One region of the Amycolatopsis sp. SID8362 genome, then DNA from elsewhere that is predicted to be linked to it. Evidence: riboswitches for the same ligand, from Rfam matches in the RefSeq annotation. Region 1 holds a riboswitch; the other holds the start of a gene.
What was found. Region 1 has a riboswitch for thiamine pyrophosphate ahead of G3I65_RS55565 (thiamine ABC transporter substrate binding subunit). Riboswitches for the same ligand answer to the same signal wherever they lie in the genome.
Positions count from the first base shown of each region.

Region 2: linked by a shared signal. The riboswitch ahead of thiO (glycine oxidase ThiO) and the one ahead of G3I65_RS55565 (thiamine ABC transporter substrate binding subunit) in region 1 are both predicted to bind thiamine pyrophosphate.

Region 1 is NZ_JAAGNB010001825.1:21-5,443, forward strand. Features, by position in the region: partial or broken gene G3I65_RS55560 (iron ABC transporter permease) at 1-180, opposite strand, end outside; gene G3I65_RS55565 (thiamine ABC transporter substrate binding subunit) at 225-1,274, opposite strand; TPP riboswitch at 1,296-1,404, opposite strand; gene G3I65_RS55570 (4a-hydroxytetrahydrobiopterin dehydratase) at 1,437-1,721, shown strand; gene G3I65_RS58560 (hypothetical protein) at 1,796-1,924, shown strand; gene G3I65_RS55575 (hypothetical protein) at 2,309-2,971, opposite strand; gene G3I65_RS55580 (hypothetical protein) at 2,971-3,447, opposite strand; gene G3I65_RS58135 (hypothetical protein) at 3,528-3,824, opposite strand; gene ychF (redox-regulated ATPase YchF) at 3,968-5,050, opposite strand; partial or broken gene G3I65_RS55595 (bifunctional transcriptional activator/DNA repair enzyme AdaA) at 5,153-5,423, shown strand, end outside.
Region 2 is NZ_JAAGNB010001214.1:3,493-11,554, forward strand. Features, by position in the region: gene G3I65_RS37475 (phosphatidylinositol-specific phospholipase C domain-containing protein) at 1-922, opposite strand, end outside; gene thiD (bifunctional hydroxymethylpyrimidine kinase/phosphomethylpyrimidine kinase) at 1,028-1,855, shown strand; gene G3I65_RS37485 (ion transporter) at 1,915-2,718, shown strand; gene G3I65_RS37490 (SDR family oxidoreductase) at 2,715-3,554, opposite strand; gene G3I65_RS37495 (helix-turn-helix domain-containing protein) at 3,648-4,007, shown strand; gene G3I65_RS37500 (MarR family winged helix-turn-helix transcriptional regulator) at 4,009-4,437, opposite strand; gene G3I65_RS37505 (thiazole synthase) at 4,535-5,293, opposite strand; gene thiS (sulfur carrier protein ThiS) at 5,295-5,495, opposite strand; gene thiO (glycine oxidase ThiO) at 5,495-6,568, opposite strand; TPP riboswitch at 6,562-6,667, opposite strand; gene thiE (thiamine phosphate synthase) at 6,699-7,358, shown strand; gene G3I65_RS37525 (hypothetical protein) at 7,364-8,062, opposite strand, start outside.

The sequences.
Region 1 (5,423 bases):
CAGCCCGGCCACGACGGCGACCACCGTCGACGCCGCCGCGCTCGCCACGGTGAACCCGGCCAGCTGCCAGGTCCGCGCGTCGCCGAGGACGACGCCGAGGCCGCCCTCGGCGAACCCGCGGCCGACGATCGCCAGCACGGGCCAGGCGAAGAACACCACCAGGAACCCGATCGGGGCCAGTCCGAGCAGTGCCAGGCCGAGCCCGCGGGCGGTCGGTGGCGGAGTTACTGCACGAGCGTGCGCCATTCGCCGATCCACTTCTCCCGGCCGGCCTGCACCTGGTCCGGTGTCAGCGTCTGCGGCTTCTGCGGCAGCGGCGCGACCTGCGCCCAGCCCGCGGGCAGGTCGACGCCCTGGCGCGCCGGGTAGACGTACATGTTCGCGGCGACGGTCGCCTGGAACTGCTGCGACAGCAGGAAGTCGACGACCTTGCGCGCGCTGTCGGCCTGCTTGCCGCCCGCCAGCACCCCGGCGTACTCGACCTGCCGGTAGCAGGTGTCGAGCAGGGCCTTGGTGCGCGGCTTCCCGTCGTCCCCGACCTCGGCGGCCGGCGAAGACGCGTACGAGACGACGATCGGCCGCGGTCCCTTGCCGGAGGAGCCGGAGAACTCCTTGGTGTAGGCCTCTTCCCAGCCGCTGACGACCTTGAGGCCGTTGGCCTTCAGCTTCGTCCAGTAGTCCTTCCAGCCGGCCTCGCCGTACTTCGCGATGGTGCCGAGGAGGAACGCGAGCCCCGGCGACGCCGTGGCCGGGTCCTCGGCGACGAGCAGGTCCTTGTACTTCGGGTCGGCCAGGTCGTCGTAATTGGTGGGCGCCGGGATCCCCTTGGTGGTGAAGTAGTTCGTGTCGACGTTGACGCAGACGTCCCCGACGTCGACGGCGGAGAGCCGGTGCTCGGGGTCGACGGCGTACCGCTGCGGCCCGCGATCGGCCTCCGGGCTGGTGTAGGGCTCGAAGACGCCTTCGGAGAGCGCGCGCGAGGCGAAGGTCGAGTCGACGCCGAACGCGACGTCGCCGACCGGGTTGGCCTTGGTGAGCACGAGCTTGTTGGTCAGCGATCCGGCGTCGCCCTGCTTGAGCACGGAGATCTTGATGCCCGACTGCTTCTGGAAGGCGTCGAGCACCTCCTGCGGCGCCAGGAAGGAATCGTGCGTCACGAGGGTGACGGTGGGCGTCTGCTGCGTGCCACCATCGCCATCCGACAGCGAGCACCCCGCGGCGACGACGCTGACGACGGCGACGGCCGTCGCGGCGCGAACAGCCCTGCGTTTCATCTACCCCTCCTGCACTTCGCCGGACGAGGAGGAAAGCCCTCCCTTCGCCGGCATGATCCGGTCAGGTGCGAACGGTCGCGGGGGTGACCCGCCTCTCAGCCCGGCTGACCGGACTCCCGTGGCAACCGTGCAGCGTAGTCCAGGACGGACGACCATGGAGACATGACGGAAATCTTGAGCGACGCCGAGGCCGATCGCGCCCTCGGCAGCAACTGGACCAGGTCGGGCGCGGTGATCTCCCGCGAGGTGGAACTCGCCTCGTTCCCCCAGGCGATCGAGGTGGTGGACCGCGTGGCGGTGCTGGCGGAGGAGGCCGACCACCACCCGGACATCGACATCCGCTGGCGCACCCTGACGTTCCGCCTCAGCACCCACTCGGCGGGCGGCCTGACGTCGAAGGACTTCGCCCTGGCGGAGCAGATCGACTCGGTGCTGTCGTCGCTGTGATCCTGGTTACTCTGGGTGCACATTTCGGGAGTTTCGACGTCTCCCAGTAAACGACTTTGCTAGGAGAGACGGTTATGACCCAGGCGATCGTGGTGGGCACGGCAGCATTCGCGACGATGGTGGCAGCAGCCGGCGGCGTGCTCTGGTTCACCGCCCGCGGCCGCCGTCACCCGGATGCCCGTGAGTTCGATCACAGCCGCTAACGAAGGGCATGATCAGCGCGCTGAGCAGGGCGGAAGCATCGATTTCGGCCCTAGGAAACGCCATGAACAGCACCGCCGTCCTCACCCCCGCGCAGCGCGCCTGGATCAACGCCCTCGCCCCCGCGGTGGTGCTGATCACCATCGCCCTGCTGGGCCTGCTCGGCTGAGTTCGTCCACGCCGCCGCTCTGACTTTAGGAGCGGCGGCGTTCTCGGAGCGTCCTCGGGTCCGACACTCTTTTCGGTCGGGAACCGAAGACGATGGCCTGCCCTGTTCGAGTTCCCATCGAGCACGACGGCGACTCGCCCGAGGTGCTGGCCACGGGCGCCTCGATCGAGGCCACAGCAGTTGCGCTCATGCGGACGACACTGAGAGCCTTCCAGGGTCAGATCGCGTCTTTCCAGTTACGAATGGCCTGGTCAAGACGCGATCGCAGCCTCAGGGCGGCTTCGTTGCCTGCCATCAGTTCGCTATAGGCTTCACTCGTGTGCCTGGCTGCCAATCCGGCGATACTCGCTGAACTCCGCGACGGGAACACCAGTGAACACTTGACCTGTCCCAATTCCTGCGCCAACCCCAGGAAAGCCCGACCGACCCCCAGCGAGGGGGAGGTGCTGTAGTGCTTGGCCTCGATTACAGCGACAAGTTTCTGACTGCGAGGGTGTACGGCCCCCTGACGGCTCCGTTCAGCTTCGGTGTGGTCAAGAATCGCGACGTCACACTCGTGCGCCACTCTGGATTTGCTGGCCGCAACAAAGACGCCTAGATGAACTTCGAGAGCCTTCGGCGTGCCCGGAAATGTGACCAGTGCGTAGGTAAACCCTGAACTCCAGAGATTGCCCGGGCTTCGCCGGAACCGAGCGCTCGTCACGGAGTACCGACCGTCGTCGGTCAGCATAACCGTTCCACCGGCCGCACGTGCCGCATCCAGGCACAGCACCAGCAGCGAAGCTTCGTAGAGGTCCGACTCGTCCGCGCCACTCCGATACGCGGCTTGCAAGGCACCGATCGCGCTCTCAATGTTCGTGATCAGATCGGCTCGGGTCATCAGGGGGCACCTCGATCAGAGTCCGCCCGGGCATCGAGAAGCGCCCGGACCTCACGTAGCGTCCGTGCTGCCCGATCAGCCTCCGCTCTCAGGTCGACCTCCGTGACTGTCGTGTCCTGTTCCGCTGGTTCCTCGAACGTGATGGTTGTTTGCAGACCAAGTTCTTGCAGCTCCCGCAGAACGGAATCACGCGACGAATACATCGACTCCGCCAGCGTCAACAACGCTTGTCGGATCAACTCGAGTCGCTCATCGTCCGTATAGGGTACGACAGCCACATCGGTCGTGCGTAGCGGCGTCAATTTCGTCTCGGCGAGCCGCTCGGCCCGTTCCTGGTACCGCCCCTCGTCGCGCAGGCCTTTTTCAGATACAGATCGCCCGTACCTGACTTCACGATCCACTTGCTCGGCGAGGTCGGGAATCCGCCTTCGAAGCTCACCTACAACGCGCGCATACGACTCGTCGTTCGTGTCCATATACCCTCCCAGTTCGACGACTGTAGTCAGTGTCGACGGACATCAACAGACGAAGAAGGAATCTAGCTGGCCGAGTTCGCTCAATTGAACGAACTGACACTCGCACAGGTGAGCGTGCAGCCTCGCAGACACTGCACAGGCCAGGTGCTCGACACCTTCTCGACGCTGTATGCCTTGGGCCCCCACAGCGGCGGCGTTCTCAACGGATCTCGTCCGGCGCTGGGAACGCGGCTGGGGGGCTCGCCTTCGACGGTCCAGTACTCGAGCCTCGACAGCTTGCCCTGGTCGACGAACACGATGAGTCCGCCGGCCAGCACATCGGCTTCGACCGCCACCCGCTCCGCGATCTCGGCTTTGGGCGTGGTTGCGTCGACCACCAGGTCGATGGTCGGACATCCGCAACCGCAGCTCCCGGTCACTTTCGCGGTGCCAGCCTGCACCCGCAGTTCGGCCGCGCCGGGGAAGTCACCGGCGAGCAGGACGTCCAGCGTCGTCCGCTCGGCCGGGGTGAGTTCGCGGGTCAGACGTTGAACCTGAACTCCACCACGTCGCCGTCGGCCATCACGTAGTCCTTGCCCTCCATGCGGACCTTGCCCGCTGCTCGGGCGGCCGCCATCGAGCCCGCCTCCAGCAGGTCGTCGAACGACACGATTTCCGCCTTGATGAAGCCGCGCTCGAAGTCCGTGTGGATTACGCCCGCGGCCTGGGGGGCCGTTGCGCCCTGGGGGATCGTCCAGGCGCGGGATTCCTTGGGGCCCGCCGTCAGGTACGTCTGCAGGCCGAGGGTGTGGAAGCCCGCGCGGGCCAGGGAGTACAGGCCCGGCTCCGGCTGGCCGACGGACTCGAGCAGCTCGCGGACCGATTCCTCGTCGTCCAGTTCCAGCAGCTCCGCTTCGACCTTCGCGTCGAGGAACACGGCGTCCGCGGGGGCGACCAGCTTCGTCAGCTCCTCGCGGCGGGCTTCGTCGGTCAGCACCGACTCGTCCGCGTTGAAGACGTACAGGAACGGCTTCGTCGTCAGCAGGCTCAGCTCGCGCAGCGCGTCGAAGTCGACTTCCTTCTGGGCCTGGAAGAGCGTGCGCCCGGCGTCGAGGATCTCCTTCGCCTTCTGGGCGTTGTCGAGCGCGGGCTTGTTCTCCTTCTTCGTCCGCGCTTCCTTCTCCAGCCGCGGCAGCGCCTTGTCCAGGGTCTGCAGGTCGGCGAGGATCAGCTCGGTGTTGATCGTCTCGATGTCGCTCGACGGGTCGATGCGGCCGTCGACGTGCACCACGTCGGGGTCGTCGAACACGCGGATGACCTGGCAGATCGCGTTGGCCTCACGGATGTTCGCGAGGAACTTGTTGCCCAGCCCGGCGCCCTCGGAGGCACCCTTCACGATGCCCGCGATGTCCACAAAGGACACGACGGCGGGCACCGTCTTCTCCGAGCCGAACACCTCGGCCAGCTGGTCCAGCCGCGGGTCCGGCAGCGGCACCACGCCGACGTTCGGCTCGATCGTCGCGAACGGGTAGTTCGCGGCGAGCACGTCGTTGCGGGTCAGCGCGTTGAACAGGGTGGACTTGCCGACGTTGGGCAGGCCGACGATACCGAGGGTGAGGCTCACGACCCCGCAGTCTACGTGTCTCCCCCGCTCCGGCCCCACGCACCCAACGCCGCGTCGGATTTCCGCCAGACACGGCGCTGACCTGCTGGCATGCTCGGATCCATGGTCACGACAACCGAGCCGCCGGCGCTCTGGCGCGACGTCGAACGCTGCTACCGCGTGGTCACCGCCCGCGACTCGCGCTTCGACGGCCAGTTCATCATGGCCGTCCGCACCACCGGCATCTACTGCCGCCCCTCGTGCCCGGCGTCGACGCCCAAGGCGCAGAACGTCCGCTTCTTCCCGACGTCGGCGGCCGCGCAGGCCAACGGCTTCCGCGCCTGCCGCCGCTGCCTGCCCGACGCCGTGCCCGGCTCGCCCGACTGGAACGTGC
Region 2 (8,062 bases), on a different contig from region 1:
CGACGCGCTGGTTGGCCTGGTCGACCGTCGGGTTGTGGGCGTCGATGGCCGGTGCGACGTTCTGCGCGTCGGTCATCACCACGTAGTAGTGGTTGGCGTCGTACCACCACGGCCCGGTCTGCGTCACCCACGCGTTCGCATCGCCGTCGAACACCACGAACCACGGCTTGAGGTCGGCGGTGTACTTGTCCCGCGGGTCACCGCCGGCCGCGCCGTGCACGGTCGGGAAGATGTTCGCGTCGCCGAGCTTGCCGGCGTTCTTGAGCCCCACCAGGTAGCGCGCGTACTCGACGTCGGTCTTCAGCGTGTCGGTCGGGTTCCCTTCCTCGACCGTGCCCGGGATGATCTCGGTGAGCACCCGTCCCCGCAGCGCGTCCACCGACGGCCAGTTGTCCGCCTTGGCCGCGTCGTCGAGCGTGCCGTAGCCGCCGAGCAGCTCTGCCGGGCGGAAGGCGACGCTGCCGAGGTGCGAACGGAAGGTGGCGTCCAGTTCGTCCGGGCCCATACCGGTGTTGTCCGAGAAACCGGTCTTCATTTCGAGCTTGAGCGTGATCGGCGTGTGCCCGGGGTGGGCGGCGAGCCAGATCCGGATGTCGTCGAGGCAGTACTCGAGGTTCTTGTTCGTGCCGCCGCTGTAGAGCTGCGACGCCGAGGTCGCCGCGACGCAGTTGTTGTTGTTCCCCAGCGGGTTCGAGTGGCTGACCTTCCACTCGTGGGTGAAGAAGTCCGGCCAGACGTCCAGCTCGATCAGCGACGAGCCGGCGTCGAGCGCCTGGGCCAGGTAGCCGTAGGCCGCCGGGTCGTACGTGTTGTGCACGCCGACCGTCGTGACGTGCGAGAGCTTCGGGCTGTCCGCGTTCGCGGCCGTCGCCCCGGAGAGCACGAGCGCCGCCGTGAGGACCGCCACCGAGAAGAGCTTCATCCAGGCTCCTTCGAACGTGAGTAACGTTCACAATGTCTCACCGTGGTTGACTGTTGATGAAGCAAAAGAGGCTGATTGGCCTAGACCAGAAGTCGGGAAACCACCATGACGACGAGCCTGCCGACCGCTTTGACCATCGCCGGGTCGGACTCCGGCGGCGCCGCCGGGCTGCAGGCGGACCTGCGCACGTTCCTGACCTGCGGCGTGCACGGCCTGGTCGCGGTCACCGCCGTCACCGTCCAGAACACCCTCGGCGTGCACGACCGCGCCGACCTGCCTCCGCACATCGTCGCGGGGCAGATCGAGGCCGTGGCCGCGGACATGGGCGTCGGCGCGGCGAAGACGGGCATGCTGGCGTCGGCGGAGATCATCCACGCGGTGGCGGCCGCGTGCGACCAGGCGGGGATCGGCCGGGACGCCGACATCCCGTTCGTCGTCGACCCGGTCGCGGCGTCGATGCACGGCCACCCGCTGTTCGACGACGCCGGCCTGCACGCGCTGCGCGACGAACTCCTCCCGCGCGCGACGGTGCTGACCCCGAACCTCGACGAAGTCCGGCTGCTGACCGGGATGACGGTGACCGACCGCGAAGGCATGCACACCGCGGCCGTGGTGCTGCACCGGATGGGCCCGCGGTACGTCCTGGTCAAGAGCGGCCACCTGCAGTCCGACCCGGAGTGCGTGGACCTGCTGTTCGACGGCTCGACGTTCGTGGAACTGCCGGGCAAGCGCTACTCGACGCCGCACACGCACGGCGCGGGCGACACGATGGCGTCGGCGCTGACGGCGGGTCTGGCCAAGGGCATGTCCGTGGTCGAGGCGGCCCGCTACGGCAAGTGGTTCGTCTCGCAGGCGGTCGAGCACGCCTACCCGATGGGCGCGAAGGTCGGCCCGGTCTCGGCCTTCTGGCGGCTGGCTCCCGAGGAACGCTGAGCACGCGTCCGGTTACCATCCCTGCGTTTACTGATCCTTGACTCACGCAGGGGGCGGCCTTGACCGGACGCGAGCGGGCGGCGAAGGTCCTCGAAGACCGCCGGTTCCAGAACTTCATCATCGCCGTGATCGTGTTCAACGCGGTCACGCTCGGCATGGAGACCTCGACGTCGATCATGGCCGGGTACGCCGGCCTCCTGCACGCGCTCGACCACATCGCGCTGGGCATCTTCGTCACCGAGTTGCTGGCGAAGTTCTACGCCTACCGCGGCCGTTTCTTCCGTGACAACTGGAACATCTTCGACCTGCTGGTGGTCGGCATCGCGGTGATCCCGGCGACCGGGCCGTTCGCGGTGCTGCGGTCGCTGCGCGTGCTGCGGGTGCTGCGGCTGATCTCGGTGGTGCCGTCGATGCGGAAGGTCGTCTCCGGGCTGCTCGCCGCGATCCCCGGCATGGCTTCGATCGCCGCCCTGCTCGCGCTGATCATCTTCGTGGCCGGGGTGATGGCGACGAAGCTGTTCGGCGCCATCGACCCTGGCGACTTCGGCGACCTCGGCACGTCGCTGTTCACGCTGTTCCAGGTGATGACCGGCGAGGCTTGGCCGGACATCGCGAAGACGATCATGGAACAGGCGCCGATGGCCTGGATCTTCTTCGTCGTCTACATCCTGGTGTCCAGCTTCGCGGTGCTGAACCTCTTCATCGCCGTCGTGGTCAGCGGCATGGAAGACGAGCTGCGCCAGGACATCCGCGAGGAAGAGGCGAAGCAGGCCGAAACCCAGGCGGCCGCGAACCAGGAGATCCTCGACGAGCTCCGTGCCCTGCGCGCGGAGCTCGCCGAGCTGCGGCGGACAGCCGCTTAGCGGAACGCGGCGACGTTGCGCGCGGCCCAGTCGGCGAAGGTGCGCGCCGGCCGGCCGAGGACCCGCTCGACGTCGGGGCTGACACGCACCTCGGCCGGGCTGGGCGAGCCGAGGATGTCCAGCGTGTCGTCGGCGAGCTCGCCGGGCATGCTCCGGGTCATGGCCGCCTTGGCCTCCTCGCGGGTCTGTTCGTGGAACCGCACCGGCGAGCCCAGCGCGGCGGCGATGGCCGCCGCCTGCTCCCGGGGCGTGATCACCGCCGGTCCGGTCAGCTCGTAGACGCCGCCGGTGTGCCGGTCGTCCACCAGACAGGCCGCGGCGACGTCGGCGATGTCCGCCGGGTCGATCACCGGCACGCCGGTGTCGCCGAAGGGCGCGGCGACGACGCGCTGCGTGCGGACGCTTTCGGCCCACCACAGCGCGTTCGACGCGAAGCCGCCGGGCCGCAGGATCGCCCAGTCGGCGCCGGACGCCCGCACCGCGTCTTCCAGCTCGCGCATCGCGACCCGCGTCGTGCCGAACGGCCGGGTCACCACGCCGAGCGTGGACAGCAGGACGATCCGGCCGACCCCGGCGCGTGCGGCCCGCTCGACGACGTCGGCGGGATTCGCCCCCACGGCGTGCAGGTCGCCGGACAGCAGCAGGAACAACGCCTTCGCGCCGGCCAGCACGGGTTCGAGGCCCGCGGGGTCCGCCAGGTCCGCCACCACGTGCTCGACGCCGTCCGGCACCGCCGCGGTGTGCCGCGACACCGCCGTCACCTGCTGCCCCGCCTCGGCCAGCACCCGCGTCAGCGGCCGGCCGATGTTCCCGGTCGCCCCGGTCACCACGATCATGAACTGCTCCTTCGTCCGTTTTACCTGGTGATCGGGACGGTAGGAGCCTGGGCTTACTCCTGGTAAGTACATACCTTTCGGTAAGCTCAGGACATGACCGGAGGCTCGCAGCTCACCCCGACCGGCACCGAGGCCCGCTATGAGGTGTTTCACACCGACTGCGCCGCGCGGGACGTCGTCGACCACGTCACCAGCCGGTGGGGCATCTGGGTGCTGATCTGCTTGCGGCGCAGCGATCTCAGGTTCTTCGAGCTGCGGGAAAGCATCCAGGGCATCAGCGAGAAGATGCTCGCGCAGTCCCTGCGCGCGCTGGTGGCGGACGGCCTGGTCTGGCGGCGGGTCGAGCCCACGACGCCGCCTCAGGTCACCTACGGGCTGACCGAGTTCGGCCGCGACGTCGGCGAGCCGCTGACGGAGCTGTTCGACCGGATCACGCGCCGGCTCGCGGACTAGCTCAGTCGTCCGCGATCAGGGCCTCGAGCGCCGGGATGGCCGCCGTCAGGGCTTCGCGGTGTTCGGGCGTGAGGCGGTCGAGGCGGCGGTTCAGCTCCTGCACCCGGGTCGACCGGACGCCGGAGACGAGCCGCTCGCCCTCCTCGGTCGCCTTCGCCAGCCAGGCCCGGCGGTCGACCGGGTCGGACTCGCGGCTGACGTAGCCGGCCTCGACCAGGGACGCGATGATCCGCGACATCGTCGCCGCGGCGACGCCCTCCTTGGCCGCGAGGTCGCCGAGGCGGAGCTGGCCGGAGTTCACCAGCGTCGCCAGCGCCGAGATGGCGCCGTGGCCCGGACCCGGCACACCGGCCTGGCGCAGTGACCGGGACAACCTTCCGACAGCCAGGTACAACCTGCCCGAGACGTCCTGGACCGATGTGCTCGTCACGGCTGGCTCCTTCTGCCCTGCCCCGCCGCCGGTGCGCCGGAAAGTGCCGTCCACCTTACGGGTTCGAGGTGCGCGTTCGGCGTGAAGGCACTCCGGTTCACCGGGGTGGACTCGAAGCTTTCGCCCAGAAGCGCTGCGGCACCCGGCCGGCGCCGCGAGCCAGGTGACCAGCCTTGACGGCCGAACGCATCGCCGAAGCCATCCGCTCTGGATCGGCCGCTCGGGTGACGGCGGTGGACAGCAGGACGGCGTCGCAGCCGAGCTCCATCGCCAGCGTCGCGTCGGACGCCGTGCCGATTCCGGCGTCCAGGATCACCGGGACACCCGCCCGCGAAACGATCAGTTCGATGTTGTGCGGATTCCGGATGCCGAGGCCGGTGCCGATCGGCGCGCCCAGTGGCATCACCGCGGCGCAGCCCGCCTCCTCCAGGCGCAGCGCGAGCACCGGGTCGTCGTTCGTGTAGGCGAACACGGTGAACCCGTCGGCCGCCAGCCGTTCGGCCGCGTCGAGGGTCTCGATCGGGTCCGGGAGCAGCGTCCGGTCGTCGGCGTGCACCTCGAGCTTGATCAGGTCGGTTTCCAGTGCTTCCCGGGCGAGTTGCGCGGTGAGCACGGCTTCGGCGGCCGTGCGGCAGCCCGCGGTGTTCGGCAGCAGCTCGATACCGAGCCGCTTCAGGAGCTCGAGGACGCCGGAGCCGCCCTCGGCGTCGGCGCGCCGCATGGCGACGGTGGTCAGCTCCGTGCCGGAGGCGACCAGCGCGCGTTCGAGCACGGCGAGGTTGGCCGCGCCGCCGGTGCCGATGATCAGCCGCGACGTCAGCTTGGTGGTGCCGATGACCAGCGGTTCTTCGTCCACTTCAGCCTCCCTGGACTGCGGTGAGCACGTCGACGCCCGCGCCCTTGGGCACGGGGGTGGCCGTCCAGTCGGCGCGGCGGACGACGACGCCGTCGACCGCGACGGCGATCCCCGGCCGCGGCCCGCCGGTGTGCTCGAGGACGTCGGCGACGGTCGCGTCGTCCGGGAATTCGGTCCACTCGCCGTTGAGCTTGATCTCCATCACACGTGCTCCTTCTGGTGCAGCCGGGCGGGCGAAGCCGCTTCGACGCCTTCGGGCGGCGCTTCGCCCTCGAGCCAGGCGACGACGGCGGCCGCGGTCACGGGGGCCATCAGCAGGCCGTTGCGGTGGTGGCCGGTCGCGGCGAAGACGCCGTCGTCCAGGACCCCGATGTAGGGCAGCACGTCCCGGCTCGCGGCCCGCAGGCCGGCGGCGGTCTCGACCAGCTCGTACTCGGTGAGCGCGGGGAAGACGCGTTCGGCGCCTTCGAGCAGCTCGCGCACGCCGCGCGCGGTGACGGCCCGGTCGAAACCGGCCTCGTACTGCGTGGCGCCGAGAACGAGCTCCTGGTCGCCGCGCGGGACGAGGTAGATCGGCCGTCCCTCGACGACGGCCCGCACGGTGCGCGCGGGCGGCGGCAGGCAGCCGCGGCGGGGTTTCAGCCGCAGGATCTCGCCCTTGAGCGGCCGGACGGCCCCCGCGAGCTGCGGGTGCAGCCGCCCGGTCCACGCCCCCGCGGCGAGCACGACGGCTTCGGCGTCCGGCGGCGTTTCGACGCGCTCGCGCACGAACCGGACGTCGTGGTTGACGCACGCGGCGTACAGCGCGTTGAGCAGTTTCCGGTTGTCCACGGCCAGGTCGCCGGGCACGTGGAGTCCACTTCGGACGGAGCCGACGCCGGGTTCGAGCCGCTTGGTCTCCCGGCCGGTGAGGCGTTCGGCCGCGCGGCCGATGGAGTGCAGGTAGCCGGCGAGGATGTCGAGGTGCCCGGCGTCGGCGCTGTCGAACGCGACGACGAGCGTCCCGTGCCCGGCGAGGCCGGGGTCGACGCCTTCCTGCTCGAGGTCGCTCGCGAAGCCGGGCCAGCGCTTCAGCGACGCTTCGCCGAGGCTGAGCACGTCTTCTTCGCCGGGCCAGGCCTCGGTGACCGGGGCGAGCATGCCCCCGGCCAGCCAGGACGCACCGCCACGGGCGGGCTCGGGATCGTGGACGGTGACGTCGTGGCCCGCCTTCGCGGCGCACCACGCCGCGGACAGGCCGATCACGCCGCCGCCCACCACTGCCAGGTTCGTCATGGAATCACGCTCCCTGCGCCGGCATGACCCGGATCAGGTTCCACGGTCGGAGCGGCAGCTCCCTCTCAGCCCGTGCCTCGGGCTCCCGTGCGGACCACCCCACCCTAGCTCGCCGGGTACGGTCGCCGCTATGCCCGCCCTTTCCGGTGACAAGATCCGCGCCCGCCTCGACTCCGCGCGCCTGTACCTCTGCACGGACGCCCGCACTTCCCGCGGCGACCTCGCCGACTTCGCCGACGCGGCGCTGGCCGGCGGCGTCGACGTCATCCAGCTGCGCGACAAGACCGGCGCGCTGGAAGCCGCCGGCGAGATCAAAGCGCTGGAGGTGCTGGCCGAAGCGTGCGCGCGCCACGGGGCGCTGCTGTCGGTGAACGACCGCGCCGACGTGGCGCTCGCGGTCGGCGCGGACGTGCTCCACCTGGGCCAGGACGACATCCCGGTCCCGCTGGCCCGCCGCATCCTCGGCGACGACGTCGTGATCGGCCGCTCCACGCACTCCCTCGACCAGGCCCTCGCCGCCGCTTCGGAGCCCGGCGTGGACTACTTCTGCACCGGCCCGTGCTGGCCGACGCCGACGAAGCCGGGCCGTCACGCCCCGGGCCTCGACCTGGTGCGCGCGGTGGCCGGCCGGTCCCCGGAACGGCCGTGGTTCGCGATCGGCGGCATCGACGGCGACCGGCTGCCTTCGGTGCTGGACGCCGGCGCGTCCCGGATCGTCGTCGTCCGCGCGATCACCGAGGCCGAGGACCCGACGGCGGCCGCCCGCGCCCTCCGCGCCCGTCTGGCCTGACGGGCCTACGGCGTCGGCGTGGTCGCCGCGCCCTGGCTGGTCGGGGGCGCGGTGGTGGCCGGGGCCGAGGTCGACGGCTGCTGCGTCGACGTGCTCGGGGTCGTCGTGGGCGTCTCCGACGTGGTCGTCGGGGCCGTCGACGTGCCCGACGGGGTCGTGGTCGGCTCCGTCGGGGACACCTGGGTGTCGTTCGTGCCGGTGGCGGGTGTCGTCGACGGCGTGGTGTCGGTGTGACCCGAGCCGCCGCCGAGGACCTTGCCGATGCTCTTGCCCGTGCCGCCGCCGATCTGGGTGCCCGTCGCCGACTCGAAGCCGACGATCGCCAGGATCGCCACCGCGAACGCCGCGACGCTGGTGCCGATGATCAACGGCCAGCGCAGTTTCCGCAGCCGCGACGGCCCCTCCTCGGGCGGCTTCTCCAGCTGCACCGTGGGTTGTTCGGTGATCGGGATTTCCCCCGGCACGACGGCGCCGCGCCGCCGGATCCCCGACGTCGCCAGCAGCCGCGCCTTGAGCGCCGCTTCCCGCGTGCGTTGCAGCGAGCGCAAGTACAGCTCGCCGCCGACCGTCGACACCACGCTCGCCACGCCGGCGCCGACGACCGTGCCCGCCACGCCGAGCGTCGAACCGAGCAGCGCCGCGGTCACCGCCGCGAGTGCCGCCGCCGCCACCTGCGCGATGCGCAAGCCCGGCTTCTCCTCCGT